2 regions of the Alteromonas sp. ABV4_150 genome follow, and region 1 is predicted to be linked to the other one. Evidence: predicted binding sites of a transcription regulator. Region 1 holds the regulator's gene; the other holds the start of a gene.
What was found. The regulator ArgR, encoded in region 1, controls arginine synthesis, uptake and breakdown. The targets are predictions, from matches to a motif close to ANTGAATANNTATTCANT.
Positions count from the first base shown of each region.

Region 2: a site for ArgR is predicted at 4,482-4,499, ahead of ACYX4M_RS02560 (N-acetylmuramoyl-L-alanine amidase). Genes of this name have one in related genera too.

Region 1 is NZ_CM149971.1:2,299,060-2,305,685, reverse strand. Features, by position in the region: gene ppc (phosphoenolpyruvate carboxylase) at 1-934, shown strand, start outside; gene ACYX4M_RS10080 (hypothetical protein) at 1,134-1,940, shown strand; gene mdh (malate dehydrogenase) at 2,132-3,070, opposite strand; gene argR (transcriptional regulator ArgR) at 3,308-3,772, shown strand; gene ACYX4M_RS10065 (type 1 glutamine amidotransferase domain-containing protein) at 3,857-4,540, opposite strand; gene ACYX4M_RS10060 (TonB-dependent receptor) at 4,729-6,626, opposite strand, start outside.
Region 2 is NZ_CM149971.1:588,322-594,947, forward strand. Features, by position in the region: gene ACYX4M_RS02545 (PH domain-containing protein) at 1-125, opposite strand, end outside; gene ACYX4M_RS02550 (PH domain-containing protein) at 125-679, opposite strand; gene arcB (aerobic respiration two-component sensor histidine kinase ArcB) at 852-3,206, opposite strand; gene ACYX4M_RS02560 (N-acetylmuramoyl-L-alanine amidase) at 3,305-4,240, opposite strand; gene gltB (glutamate synthase large subunit) at 4,900-6,626, shown strand, end outside.

The sequences.
Region 1 (6,626 bases):
CGACGTAAGCCTCACCCTGTTCCACGGACGTGGTGGTACGATTGGTCGTGGTGGATTGCCAGCACACGCTGCTATTTATTCACAACCTCCTGGCTCATTAGACGGTGGGTTCCGCGTAACAGAACAGGGCGAAACTATTCGCTATAAATTCGGTATGCCTAAGCTGGCTAAACGCAGCCTAGGTATTTACGCCAGCGCCATAATTGAAGCCATGTTATTCCCGCCTCCGGCACCAAAAGAAGAATGGCGAGAGCTTATAACTGCAATGGCAGCCCAAGGTCGCGATAACTACCGTGCAACAGTACGCCATGATGAAGAGTTCGTACCTTACTTCCGTGTAGCAACGCCTGAGCAAGAGTTAGGTAAATTACCTCTAGGTAGCCGCCCTGCTAAGCGTAAGCCACAAGGCGGAATTGAGAGCCTACGCGCTATTCCGTGGATTTTTGCTTGGGCACAAACACGTTTAGTACTGCCAAGCTGGTTAGGCGTTATGCGTGCTATTGATAGCGTGAAAACCCCTGAGAACGAGAAAGTAGTTAACGAAATGTTCAGCGAATGGCCATTCTATCGTTCACGTCTTTCTATGCTAGACATGGTGTTCCACAAAGCCGATCCACGTATCAGCGAAGCGTATGATGAGCGCCTTGTACCTAAAGAGCTTAAGCACTTTGGTGAAGCGCTACGTAGCGAGCTTAAGGAAAGCATCTCGTCACTGTTAGCTATTACAGGCAATGACGACATTATGAAGAACGACCCGCAGGGTAAAGAGTCTATGGAGATCCGCGCAGGATACCTTCAGCCGCTGCATTACCTGCAAATTGAGCTTCTAGACCGTATCCGTAAAGCCGGTGACGATGCGCAGAACACCAGCCTTGAACGCGCCATGATGGTAACTATTGCAGGTATCGCGATAGGTATGCGTAACACGGGTTAAATAGCCCGCGTTATAAGGATATAAAAGCCCGCTTCGTATGACGTAGCGGGCTTTTTTGTGCTTATACCAGTCCGAATTTAGTACAGAGGTTTTAATTTCACTATTTAGCAGTAAAAACTAGTAGTAAAAAATTGGTGAATCAACCAAGTCCGCATGTTATTAGTAACGACGCTTTTTCTCATATTTTAAAGGATTAAAAATGCGTATATCCCTACTATTATTCTTTGTTGCGCTGTTCTCGCTCAATAGCCACTGCATCGCTAGTACATTGGAACTACCTACTGGATTATGGGAAGGCATTAGTGAAGATAATATGACTTTCCGACTACTTCAAATAAATGAAAGTGGTGAACACAACTTTTATGAAATAGCCATTGTAGGGGGCTTAAAAAGAGTTCGCCGCACTCCATTCACTAATGACGACATTAGTTGTACAGAGAATAGATGCACTATTAAAACAGTCATCGAAGGCGACGTGACGCGCGCAATCACTGTATCGCCTTATCTGGATACAGGTTTTAACGTGTTAGAGTCGAGCAATAGAGGTAAAGAGCATTATATTTCTGAGACGTATCAACTTATAAGACAAGACGCAAAATCAACTCCACGTAAGTTTGTTGAAAACCGTAAACAGATAATACTTGATGCAGAACAGCGTGATACTGTCCCACCTTTTGGCACATGGATTGGTGTGATGCACTATTTAGAAAGGCCAGAGCTAGCATTACTAGAATTAAACGAAAACCAACCTGGTTCACTTCGCGTTTATAGAAAAGGGGAAAAGACGTTTAGTGAACTGCAATCACTATTTTCTGCCGACGATATAAGTATAGATGGGCGAATGATCGAGATTGATGGGTCACATACAACATTCGCATCGAAGATAATTCTGTTTGTTCAAACGGACAACATGATTTCTGGATACACTTACGCAGTTCACAAGGGCTACCCAGTCGCACTGAGTACAATAACGCTGCACCGAATAGAGCCCTCCGAGCCGCAGTGACAGACTTGAAGAGTCAACTTATAAAAGGCTGCTACATGACTTAATGAATCGAAGAGAGGATTATGTACGGAGTCTATCGTGTGACAAGGACATCGTGGCGAAGCCTACAAAGACGCAACAAAAAAGGCTGGATACGCAAGGACGTATCCAGCCTTTCCTAGCGGATGCTAATGCATCCGCTTTAAGCACTATTAGCCGTTTACGAAGTCAACGCCTAGCTTGATGTCGCCACGTAGGCCTTCAAGCATGTCGTTTTTCGCTTTTTCTTCAAATGCGCTTAGCTCGCCGTATGGCAAGATTTCTTCAACACCGTTTGCGCCAAGGCGAACTGGGTGTGCGAAGAATGCTGCGTCGTCGCTGTCGTCAGTTTGTACATAAGTGTACTCAACAACGTTCTCACCTTGCATTGCTGCAACTAGAGATAGACAGAAGCGTGCTGCTGCTTGACCCATTGAAAGAGTTGCAGAGCCGCCGCCCGCTTTCGCTTCAACAACTTCAGTACCTGCATTCTGGATACGAGTCGTTAGGCTAGATACTTCTTCGTCTGTGAACTCAACGCCTTCAACTTGTGAAAGAAGAGGAAGGATAGTTGTACCAGAGTGACCACCGATTACTGGTACGTGTACTGAAGATACGTCTACACCTTTAAGTTCAGCAACAAAAGTTTCAGCACGAATAACGTCAAGCGTAGTTACACCGAAAAGCTTGTTCTTGTCGTAAACGCCTTTTGCTTTTAGCGTTTCAGCTGCAATAGCTACAGTAGTGTTCACTGGGTTAGTGATGATACCAACACACGCGTTCGGGCAGTTATCAGCTACACCTTCGATTAGGTTTTTAACAATGCCGGCGTTGATGTTGAACAGATCAGAACGATCCATACCTGGCTTACGAGGCATACCTGCTGGAATAAGAACTACGTCTGCTCCAGTCAGTGCTTCAGCTAGGTCATCTTTACCGTGACCGGTTACTTTTACCGCAGTGGGGATGTGGCTCAAATCAACGGCAACACCAGGAACAACTGGCGCAACGTCGTAAAGCGCTAAATCTGAACCTGCTGGCAATTGTGTTTTCAACAACAAAGACAGCGCCTGACCAATACCACCGGCAGCACCTAACACGGCTACTTTCATACCATTTCTCCTATGGGATTACTTCACGTATTTAAACGGAACGTCACACTAATGCAACGCGGGGGAAAACTCAATCACCGGATCGTCTTATTAACGTTATTTATGGCGATTTTTGTTCGATATTCATTATCATGAATGATTATGCAAAGAAATTGCGCAAAGTCCACCTGTGCGGCACAATATACGCATACTAAATATAATTCCTAACGATAACCCTCAGAAAAGAAAAGAGCGCTAATGGCAAACGCAAAACAAGAGCAACTCATCAAGGCTTTTAAAGAGATTCTTAAAGCGGAAAGTTATGGTTCACAAGGCGAGATTGTAGATGCTTTAAAAGCGCAAGGCTTTGACAATATCAGCCAATCCAAAATCTCTAGAATGCTGAGTAAGTTTGGTGCGGTACGTACCCGAAATGCCAGAGGAGACATGGTCTACTGTTTGCCTCCTGAACTAGGTATGCCTACCGCCAAAAGCCCACTCAAACAGTTGGTATTAGATATTGTTCACAACAATGTCATGGTTATTATTAGAACCAGCCCTGGAGCAGCACAGCTTATTGCTCGTCTACTAGATTCATTGAGCAAAAAAGATGGCGTATTAGGGACGATTGCGGGCGATGATACTATTTTTATTGCCCCTGCTGACGTGACACGAATTGAAGAATTAAGACAACGCGTTGAAGATTTATTTGAAAACGTTTAGCTATGCCTCCAAAAATCTGACAGCAAAAAAACAAGAAACCGCATACAAGATGCGGTTTCCTAATAGCTTATGAACTAAGACTTTTTAAGATAAAAGCTTAATTAGCGCATCTGCCGCGGGGCGCGATGACGGTGGATTCTGACCCGTTACCAATAAGCCATCAGTACACACTTTTACGGCGAAATCGTCAGCACTTTCATACTTACCGCCTTTTTTGACTAGCTCATCTTCTACCAGATAAGGCACTACGTCAGTAAGCTCCATTGCAGCTTCTTCACTATTGGAGAAGCCTGTCACAGCTTTTCCGTCCACCAAGTACTTACCATCTGTAGTTTTCACATCTTTAAGCACGATTGGCGCATGACACACGGCACCAACAGGTTTGTTTGCCGCAATTGTGTCTTCAATAAGTTTGATTGAGTGGGTGTTATCTGACAGATCCCACAAAGGGCCGTGACCGCCAGGATAAAACACTGCGTCAAATTCATCAGCACGCACGTCTTCAAGCGGAATAGTCGAAGCGATTGCACTACGCGCTAACTCATCTTTTGTATATCGCATTGCATCGTCTGTCATCGCGTCTTCTGCAAGACTGTTAGGGTCAATCGGAACCTGCCCACCCATCGGCGAGGCCAATGTAATTGTGTAACCTTGGTCTTTAAATGCGTAATAAGGTGCGGCAAACTCTTCTAACCACATGCCTGTTTTCTTACCCGTATCACCCATAATTTCATGAGACGTCATTACCATTAGCATACGTTTTGTCATAAGCCCTCCTTGCGAGCATTTAAAAGATTTTCTCGTCAGTTAATTCGTGTAGTGGAGGGACTTAGATCATAAGCAAAGGCTATGCGCGGTAAGTAACAGATGTGTGAGATAAATTGCAGGCATAAAAAAGTGCCACTTCCTGTTAAGGAGAGTGGCACCTAACACTACAACTTTTTTAAACTAAGTAATTAGAAGTCGTATTTAATACCGAACTGAACTTGCCATACTGATTGGTCAAGAACTTCTAGGTTTTTAATACGTGAATCACTGTTCAAGTCAAAATATTCATATTGACCATCTACGATATTTGCAGAAACTACAGCACGCTCATATTCATAGCGAGTACGCTCGATGCGGCCCCAATCGTCATTCAGTAGGTTACCGAAGTTTTCTATATCAAAGAAGACAGTAAGTTTGTGCTCTGGATAGAATGCTGGTAGTTCCTGTTGAACACGCACATCAATGATTGTTGACCAGCGAGAGTTGTCGCCATTACGTTCAGCAATTCCACCTTTATACTGAGCTAGCTCTGAACTATTGATATAGTCAATGAATTCTTGCTGAGCTGCTACGTCACCACCAAATGAAGTGGCTGCGAACAATGGATCATTGATACCATCTGGAACGTAAAGCAGGTGTCCTGCATCATCGTTACGGCTTTCACGCGCACAACGGCCACCACCAACATCTAGCACACATGCGTTATTTTCATCAAATGTGTAGCTGTAAGGCTGACCAGAGCGACGCTCTGCAAAGATTGATACAGTCGTTTCATAACCATCAATCAACTCTTTCTTCCAATTGAAGCGCATTTTCCATAGGTGCTCAGTCTGGAAGTTAGACGTGCCAGCACGTGGCTGCTGACGATCGTAAGCCGCGAAGTCTGAATAGTTAGACGTTGCAGTTGATGATGTGCCATAACCAATATCTTCTACATCAGCATAAGTATAACTTGTGAAGAAGTCGAATGAGCCATAAGAGGTATCCCACGCTTTTGAAGCAGACAAGGCGTATAGTATTGAATCACCTTCATCAACCGAGCCAGTTACGATAGCTTCTGGACCTTCACTACAGTCATAAACACCACGACCATCTGGTGCTGTACTAACTGGGTTCTCACAGCGTTGGTCGTACCAGTAAGTCGCATTTTCAAGCTTGTTATAAAGCACATCAGCAGAGAACAACCAACCTTCTAGTTCTTCCATTTCCGGCTCATGAGCAACACCAAGGCTTACTTTCCACGTTGTAGGAATATCAAAATCATTCGCCAGTGCATTTACATCACCATCTGGGGCATTGTTAGCAAGCTGGTCAAGAATATTCTGAGGAATGTACTGGCCCGTAGCAGCATCTGGTGTAGTAGGAACTTGGTATGTCTGACCAGAACCAAAGTCTTGATAGTTGTCAGAAATTACGCCGTCATTTGAGTAGCTGTTTGATACCCAAACGCTTGGTGCACCACCAGAGAAGCGCCCAATACCACCGCGTACAGTTGTATAATCAGAGGCATACCACTGGAACGACACACGAGGAAGAATTACATCTAGACCATCAACATCGTTAGTGTTTGAATAGCCGTAGCGGTCTACGAAGTTTTGGTTTTCGCGGATAGAGCCTTCAGATTCATACCAGTCATAACGAATACCAGCGTCAATCGTTAACTCAGCTGTCGCTTCCCATGAATCTTGGAAATAAAGTGAGTTGTAGTTGTAACCCCAAATCGCACGAAGGTCGTTCTCATCGTTTGTAATAGCATTATTGTAAAGCAGCGCAGATGCTTCAGCATTTGCAAGGTCTTCTAGGCTGTTAAATAGATACGAACCTTCAGAGTTTTGTGCAAATAGGTTATTTACGTCAACTTCTTCACGCTCATAACCAAACTTCAAGATGTGGTCGCCGGTTGTGTAAATACCAACTAGTTTAACTTGGAAGAAGTCCTGATCAAGAGAGTTACCGTGACGGAAGCGGTCTGGACCAATCGTCAAGTAATTTTCATCGCCATCTACTTCACGTAAGAAAACGGCAAAGTTAGGGAACTCAGAACCATTTAGAGACTCTTGGCCTGTAGCTTGCGTTGTTTTTGCTA
Region 2 (6,626 bases), 1.7 Mb from region 1:
ACTTTCAGCTGTGGCTCTGAAGCCCCCGCTTCCTGAGTGTGAGGCAACACATCTACATTGTCCTCACAGACACCTGCTCTAGCAACATCAGGCGTCTGGTTTGAAAACGATTCAGGCGCGGTCATTAGCGAGCACCAATATCTTTGTGAGCAAGTATAAACTCACGTAATTGCTCAGCCCTTTCAATACTTAACCCAGGAATTTCAAAGGTATGCATTTCACCACCAGCCGAGAACACCTGAAGAGAGGCGAGGCCCGCCCACCTGTCTAGCGGCCCACGGTTAACCTCAACGTGCTGAACACGCAAAATAGGCTGACACGAAAGCTTTCTAAAAATGAGCCCTGACTGTTTGCTGATGTCCTGCTCTCGTATTGCGTAGAATATGCGTACATCGGCAAAAAAGTGATACAGGGCCCACACACTCGTTAATGTGACTATACCTGCAACCACATAAGGGTATGCATTGAGTAGGTTTTCGGGTAATGACCAAAATCCTTGAAACCTAATCCCTGTAACAACACACACGACTATCAAGGCTATCAAACCAATTGCGAACATGTTGAGCGCTCGATATTTCTTAGATATAGGCAACAAGGTGAGTTTTTTAAGGGCGGGGATAGCCTCAACACTTAGCTGTGTGTTTGAAAATACCGAATCTTGTTGTGCGCTTGTGGTCATTACCATAATTCCTTTTATCACTCTATAAATAAGATAAGCCTGCCGCTTTTTTTAGTGCGGTTTGGCTACTTAGCATCACCGCACCCAACGTTTACTCAACCGAAGCTTTTATAACAAAAAAGAGGGCAAGCCCTCTTTTTGACATTAAAAATTAGAGAGCACGTTGCGCTGACTAGTCATCAACCTGTTGCTCGTTAAGCCAATCGTGTAGCGCTTTCATATCGTGCTGAACCGCCATCTGTAGCTCTTCTACCCAATCGTGCACATTCTCCCACCAAGTAGGATGATCACCTTGTTGAATTTGATTGGCAATACGCTGTACACGGGCTAGACCAACAGAACCAGCGGCACCTTTAATTTTATGCGCCTGTGAACATACTTCCGACTTTTCATCGGCACTTAGGCTTAGCTGCAGTATTTCCATGTATTCGGGCATTTTTTCTTGGAATACTTTAACACTAGCCCGTACCATTTCATCCCCTATGGTATCCACTAACATCTGCAACAAGTCCATATCTAAAATGTTACTTAATGTTTTGTTAGGTTCAGGACGCTCTACCTCTCCGTCGACTTCAAGCGGCGCTGGTGGTGCGTGGAACAGCTCATTGAACACTTCAATAACGCGAGACTTCTTGATAGGTTTGGCAATCACATCATCCATACCGTTTTCTAAGTATTCATCACGCTTTTTAATCACGTTTGCCGTAAGCGCCACAATGGGTGTTTGCATGACCAAGTCTTCTTCAATAATAGTACTTGCTACATCAAACCCCGTCATATCAGGAAGCTGTATATCTAGCAGAATAAGGTCGTATTGGTTTTCCCTGACTTTATCGATAGCTTCTTGCCCCGTCATTGCCACATCAACTTTCTGACCCAGCTTCTCAAGCAAAGCTTTGGCTACCATAACGTTCAGTTCAATATCTTCTACAAGCAATATATTAAGCCCTGTCACTTGAAGCTGTGCGACTTTCATTGGGCTGTTAGAGATTTGAACCGGCAGTACAATTTCAAAACGAGTGCCTTTACCCACGTTACTAGAGACGTGAATTTCACCTTTCATCAGGTCGACCATTTGCTTACAAATAGCCAAACCGATACCTGTGCCTGTTGCCGATTGGTGATCGGGATGATCGACCTGGTAATACATAGCAAAAATCTTATCAATTTCGCTTTCAGGAATGCCCACGCCGGTATCTTCAATAATAAAGGTAACGTACGCTTTATCGCCATCCGGTTTAGTTGACGACACCGACAGGCTCACGTGCCCCTTTTGTGTAAACTTCACCGCATTAAACAAGATATTCCACAAAATTTGGCGAAGACGGGTACCGTCAATTTCCACTAAACGGGGCAATGGTTCGTTGATAGTGGTTTTTAGTTCAAGCTGTTTATCTGCTGCTAGCAGCCGAATAATACTGCTTAATTCTTCTGTGAAATCTTTTAGAGAAATCGTTTTAAGGCTTAGTTCAAGTTTATCTCTGTCTAATTTGTCGAGATCAATAATATCGTTAAATATGTTACCTAATGTGATAGCGCTAGCGTAAATAGTACTTACCCAACTGAACTGTTCGTCGCTTAACTCGGTGTCCCGCAGCATACGACTTAAGCCCACTATACCGTTTAATGGCGTTCGAAGTTCATGACTGATAGTAGCGATAAAGCGCGTCTTATCGGTACTTGCTTTCGCCGCAGCATTTTCCGCTTGTTTGCGCTCTGTCATATCACGACCGAATGACAACAGACCTAAACGATTCCCCTCTTTGTCGAAGAAAGGTACGCGTTTCATTTCGAAGTAACGGCGACGCCCATCGGCAAAGCGAAGCCAAAGCTCTTCAGTAATACTTGCATTGGTTTCCAGTACTTCGTGGTCACTTGCCACGATTTGGCGGGCTAGTTCTTCTTCGTAAACATCTTCTGGCGTTAACCCGAGCAACTCCTGCTCGGTCTTTCCGGTCATTAGCTCGGCAATGCGGTTACAGCCTGCAAATCTGCCTTCTTCATTACGGTAGTAAATCAAGTCTGGCGAGGCATCGATAATGGAGCGCAGGAGTGTGGACAAACGTCGCGCTTGGGCTTCTTGCTCAGATTTATCCTGAATTTCCTTCTCTAAATCTTTAAACAGTGCCTCTCGCTCTTCTTGCGCCTGTTTACGCTGCTCTATTTCGTGATTTAGCTGCCTTATATTACTTTGAAGCTCTCGATTAAGAAATACGTCTTCTTCCCTTAAGCTCTCAAGTTGGCTAACTACCTCTTTCAAGTTGGTACGTGAATTCTCTAGTTGTTTGATTAATTCACTAAAAAAGTAAAGCACCCATGGGGCCGATAACATGGTAAGGATAACGGCACTTATGAAGTCGTCTGGCTGTACTTGGCTTCCCATACTTACGCGTATAACGTAAGAACCGCCTAGCGTGAACACAAGTGAAAGAACAACAAATAAAATGCTGAGCTTTAGAGTGCCAAAACGTTGGACAAATTGGGCAAAGCGAATTGCCCAAGAATCGTTTGGTGAATCTGAATGCATGTACGTCTTATCTAAACTTATTTTGCTTGTATCCTATCAGGCTTTAATCACTTCGGGAATGCGGTTTATTAAAGCAGAGCGATGACCCTACTATAGGGTTAGGATTTAAACGGTGACTTTTCCGTAACTTCGTGGATATAAGCGGTGTTAACCCAGCCAACTTTGGTAAAAGATACTTTCGCCCACTCTCCCTGTTTCTCTAGAACACGTAATATTTCTCCTTTTTCTAAACTACTTTCAAGAGTGGGAAATGAAGTATCAGGGCCTTTTCTAACATTAAGCGCATTGGCACATACATTAGCTACTTTCTTTGCAGGTCTAGCCAAATTATGCTGAAACTCATCATGTTCCTTTCGCTGTGGGCCCATCTCTTTCGATTCTGTTAGTACCGCGACACGTTCGAGATGCAATGGAAGCTCTTTAAACTTTTGCATTGGAAAGGCAGGGCCCGGATCTACTTTACGCGTGGGCGCAATCTCTTCATGTCCAACAATCTTAGAAATCTGGTAGTACTCGCACAGTGTTTTACATAAGACGAGGGCTCGTGATATTTGAATATCAGTATACTCGTGCCAATAGCCAACAGCATGCTGGTTGCTCTTCCTAGCTTCGAATACTTCGTTCTTTTCATACTTTTTGCCGAACCAACTCTCATAGGTGCCATCACTTCTTTCCTTTAGCTGGCCTGCATTATCTAGTTCAATGCCTATAGAGTATTTGTTTAACCCACTACGCCCCTCAAAGTGACTTTCGCCTGCATGCCATGCAACCTTATTCGTTGGCAGCATTTGTACAATATTACCGTTACGTCCCACGGCGAAGTGAGCAGACACACCGCTATCTGGGTCGGTTAATACGTTAACTGATGACGTTAGACTACTGCCTGCGGTGAAATGGATAACGATAGTATCAGGAATACCCTTTTCAAAGAGCCCTGAGGTATTGGGAGAGGGCGTAAAACTTACGCCTTCGCCTGTTACTATATGCTCGTTAATAACGAAGGTGCTGTTGGGGCTTGCCTGTAATACTGTCATTCGATAGTCCTCACTGGCTTGGCAACATGTGCTTTCAGTGAATTTTTATTCTTTTACTTATGCTTACGCGCTCGTAAAAATTACATGAATGTACTATCAAGTATCACAGCATAAAGCTCCAACCTTACATCCGGGTGATTTTTAACCAATATAGCAAACTACTTATGTAAGTGGAACCATAGCTTTACATTTTCATAAAAATACAAACAAACAGCCATTGACAACATAAAACCGCAAAGATAGAGCATAATTATTCATTAATAAAAAATAAATGAGAACCAATATCATTTAACGATTGAAAACTATTCATTTTCATTAACTGATAACATTTTTGTTACAAATCTAAAATACAATCAACAAACCCATGATTTAAAAAGAATTTATTGAATTTATACTAATTCACTATAAAGCTTACACTTTTAGCGTTTGATTTTATTTTTTAATGTGGGTATTTTGTACGGCCCGCATCGCAATAATGCATAAAAATGCGGAAACGACTGGAATCCTCTAATAATAAAATAACGACAAGAAAGGCGCACGCCGTAAGCAATACCGCTCGCAGGCATAAAAGACGTCTAATAATGTTGTGATACGCAAACCTAGGCGCATCTACACGCAACGCATACCTTGCCCAGTCAAAAGGTTGAAGGAGTTAAGAGATGAGTTTATATAATCCCAATGATTCCCGGGACAACTGTGGGTTTGGCTTAATCGCTCACACTCATGGGGAAGCCAGTCATGAATTGGTAACTACTGCAATACACGGTCTTGACCGTATGCAGCATCGTGGCGGTATCGCCGCCGACGGGAAAACCGGTGACGGCTGTGGTTTATTACTACAGAAACCGGATGCGTTCTTCCATGCAATCGCCGAAGAAAATGGCTGGAAACTCAGCAAAAAATACGGCGTGGGCATGATTTTCTTAAGTCAGGACCCGGTACTTGCGCAAGCCGCGCGTGACGTACTTAATGAAGAACTAGAAAAAGAAACACTTTCAGTAGTGGGTTGGCGCGAAGTGCCTGTCGACCACTCAGTACTGGGTGAATTAGCGCTTACGGGTGTTCCACAAATTGAACAGGTATTTGTGAACGCGCCAGCAGGTTGGAGAAAACGCGACCTTGAGCGTCGTTTGTATATGATCCGCCGCCGCGCTGAAAAACGCCTTGAAAAAGATCCCGATTTTTACGTAGCTTGTTTGTCAGGCTTGGTAACGATCTACAAAGGCTTGGTAATGCCAAAAGATTTACCCGCCTTTTATCACGATCTTGCCGATGAGCGTATGCAAAGCGCAATTTGCGTATTCCACCAGCGCTTCTCAACAAATACACTACCACGCTGGCCGCTTGCTCAGCCTTTCCGTTTCCTTGCGCACAACGGTGAAATTAACACCATAAAAGGAAACCGCGACTGGGCCATGGCACGTGCTGCTAAATTCGCAACGCCACTTATTCCAGATCTTAAAGATGCAGCACCTTTTGTTAATACTGAAGGTTCAGACTCATCATCGCTGGATAACATGCTGGAGCTATTCTTAGCCGGCGGTATGGATTTATTCCGTGCTATGCGGTTACTTGTTCCACCAGCCTATCAAAATAACAAAACCATGGACGATGATCTTCGTGCATTTTACGAGTTCAACTCGATGCACATGGAACCATGGGACGGCCCAGCGGGTATCGTTTTAACTAACGGTCGCCACGTAGCCTGTAATCTTGATAGAAATGGTCTACGTCCTGCACGTTACGTCATCACTAAGAACGGTTTCATTACCCTAGCCTCAGAAGTGGGTATTTGGGACTACGAGCAAGCTGACGTTATCGAAAAAGGCCGCGTAGGCCCAGGTGAAATGCTTGCTGTAGATACTTACACCGGCAAAATCTGGCGCTCTACTGAAATTGATGATGACTTAAAAGCACGTCATCCATATAAAAAGTGGCTAGAAAAACATATTCGTCGTTTGACCCCTATCGAGCAGCTCGATGCCTCGCTTATTGGCAAGCGCGTGTTCGACGACGATGCCATGGCGGTGTACCACAAGCTGCACGCCTACAGCTATGAAGAAATTCAACAAGTTGTAAAAGTACTCGCGAAAGACGGTCAAGAAGCCGTTGGTTCAATGGGTGACGACACGCCAATGGCGGTTATGTCATCTCGTCAGCGTACCGTTTACGACTATTTCCGTCAGCAATTCGCACAGGTTACTAACCCGCCAATCGACCCGCTTCGTGAAAACCACGTTATGTCGTTGGCAACCTGTATTGGCCGCGAGCAAAACGTATTTAGCGAAACCTCAGGTTACGCTGACCGCGTATTGTTCGACTCGCCAGTGCTAATGTATACCGACCTTAAGCAACTGCGCGAATTTAACCCAGACAACTACTACTC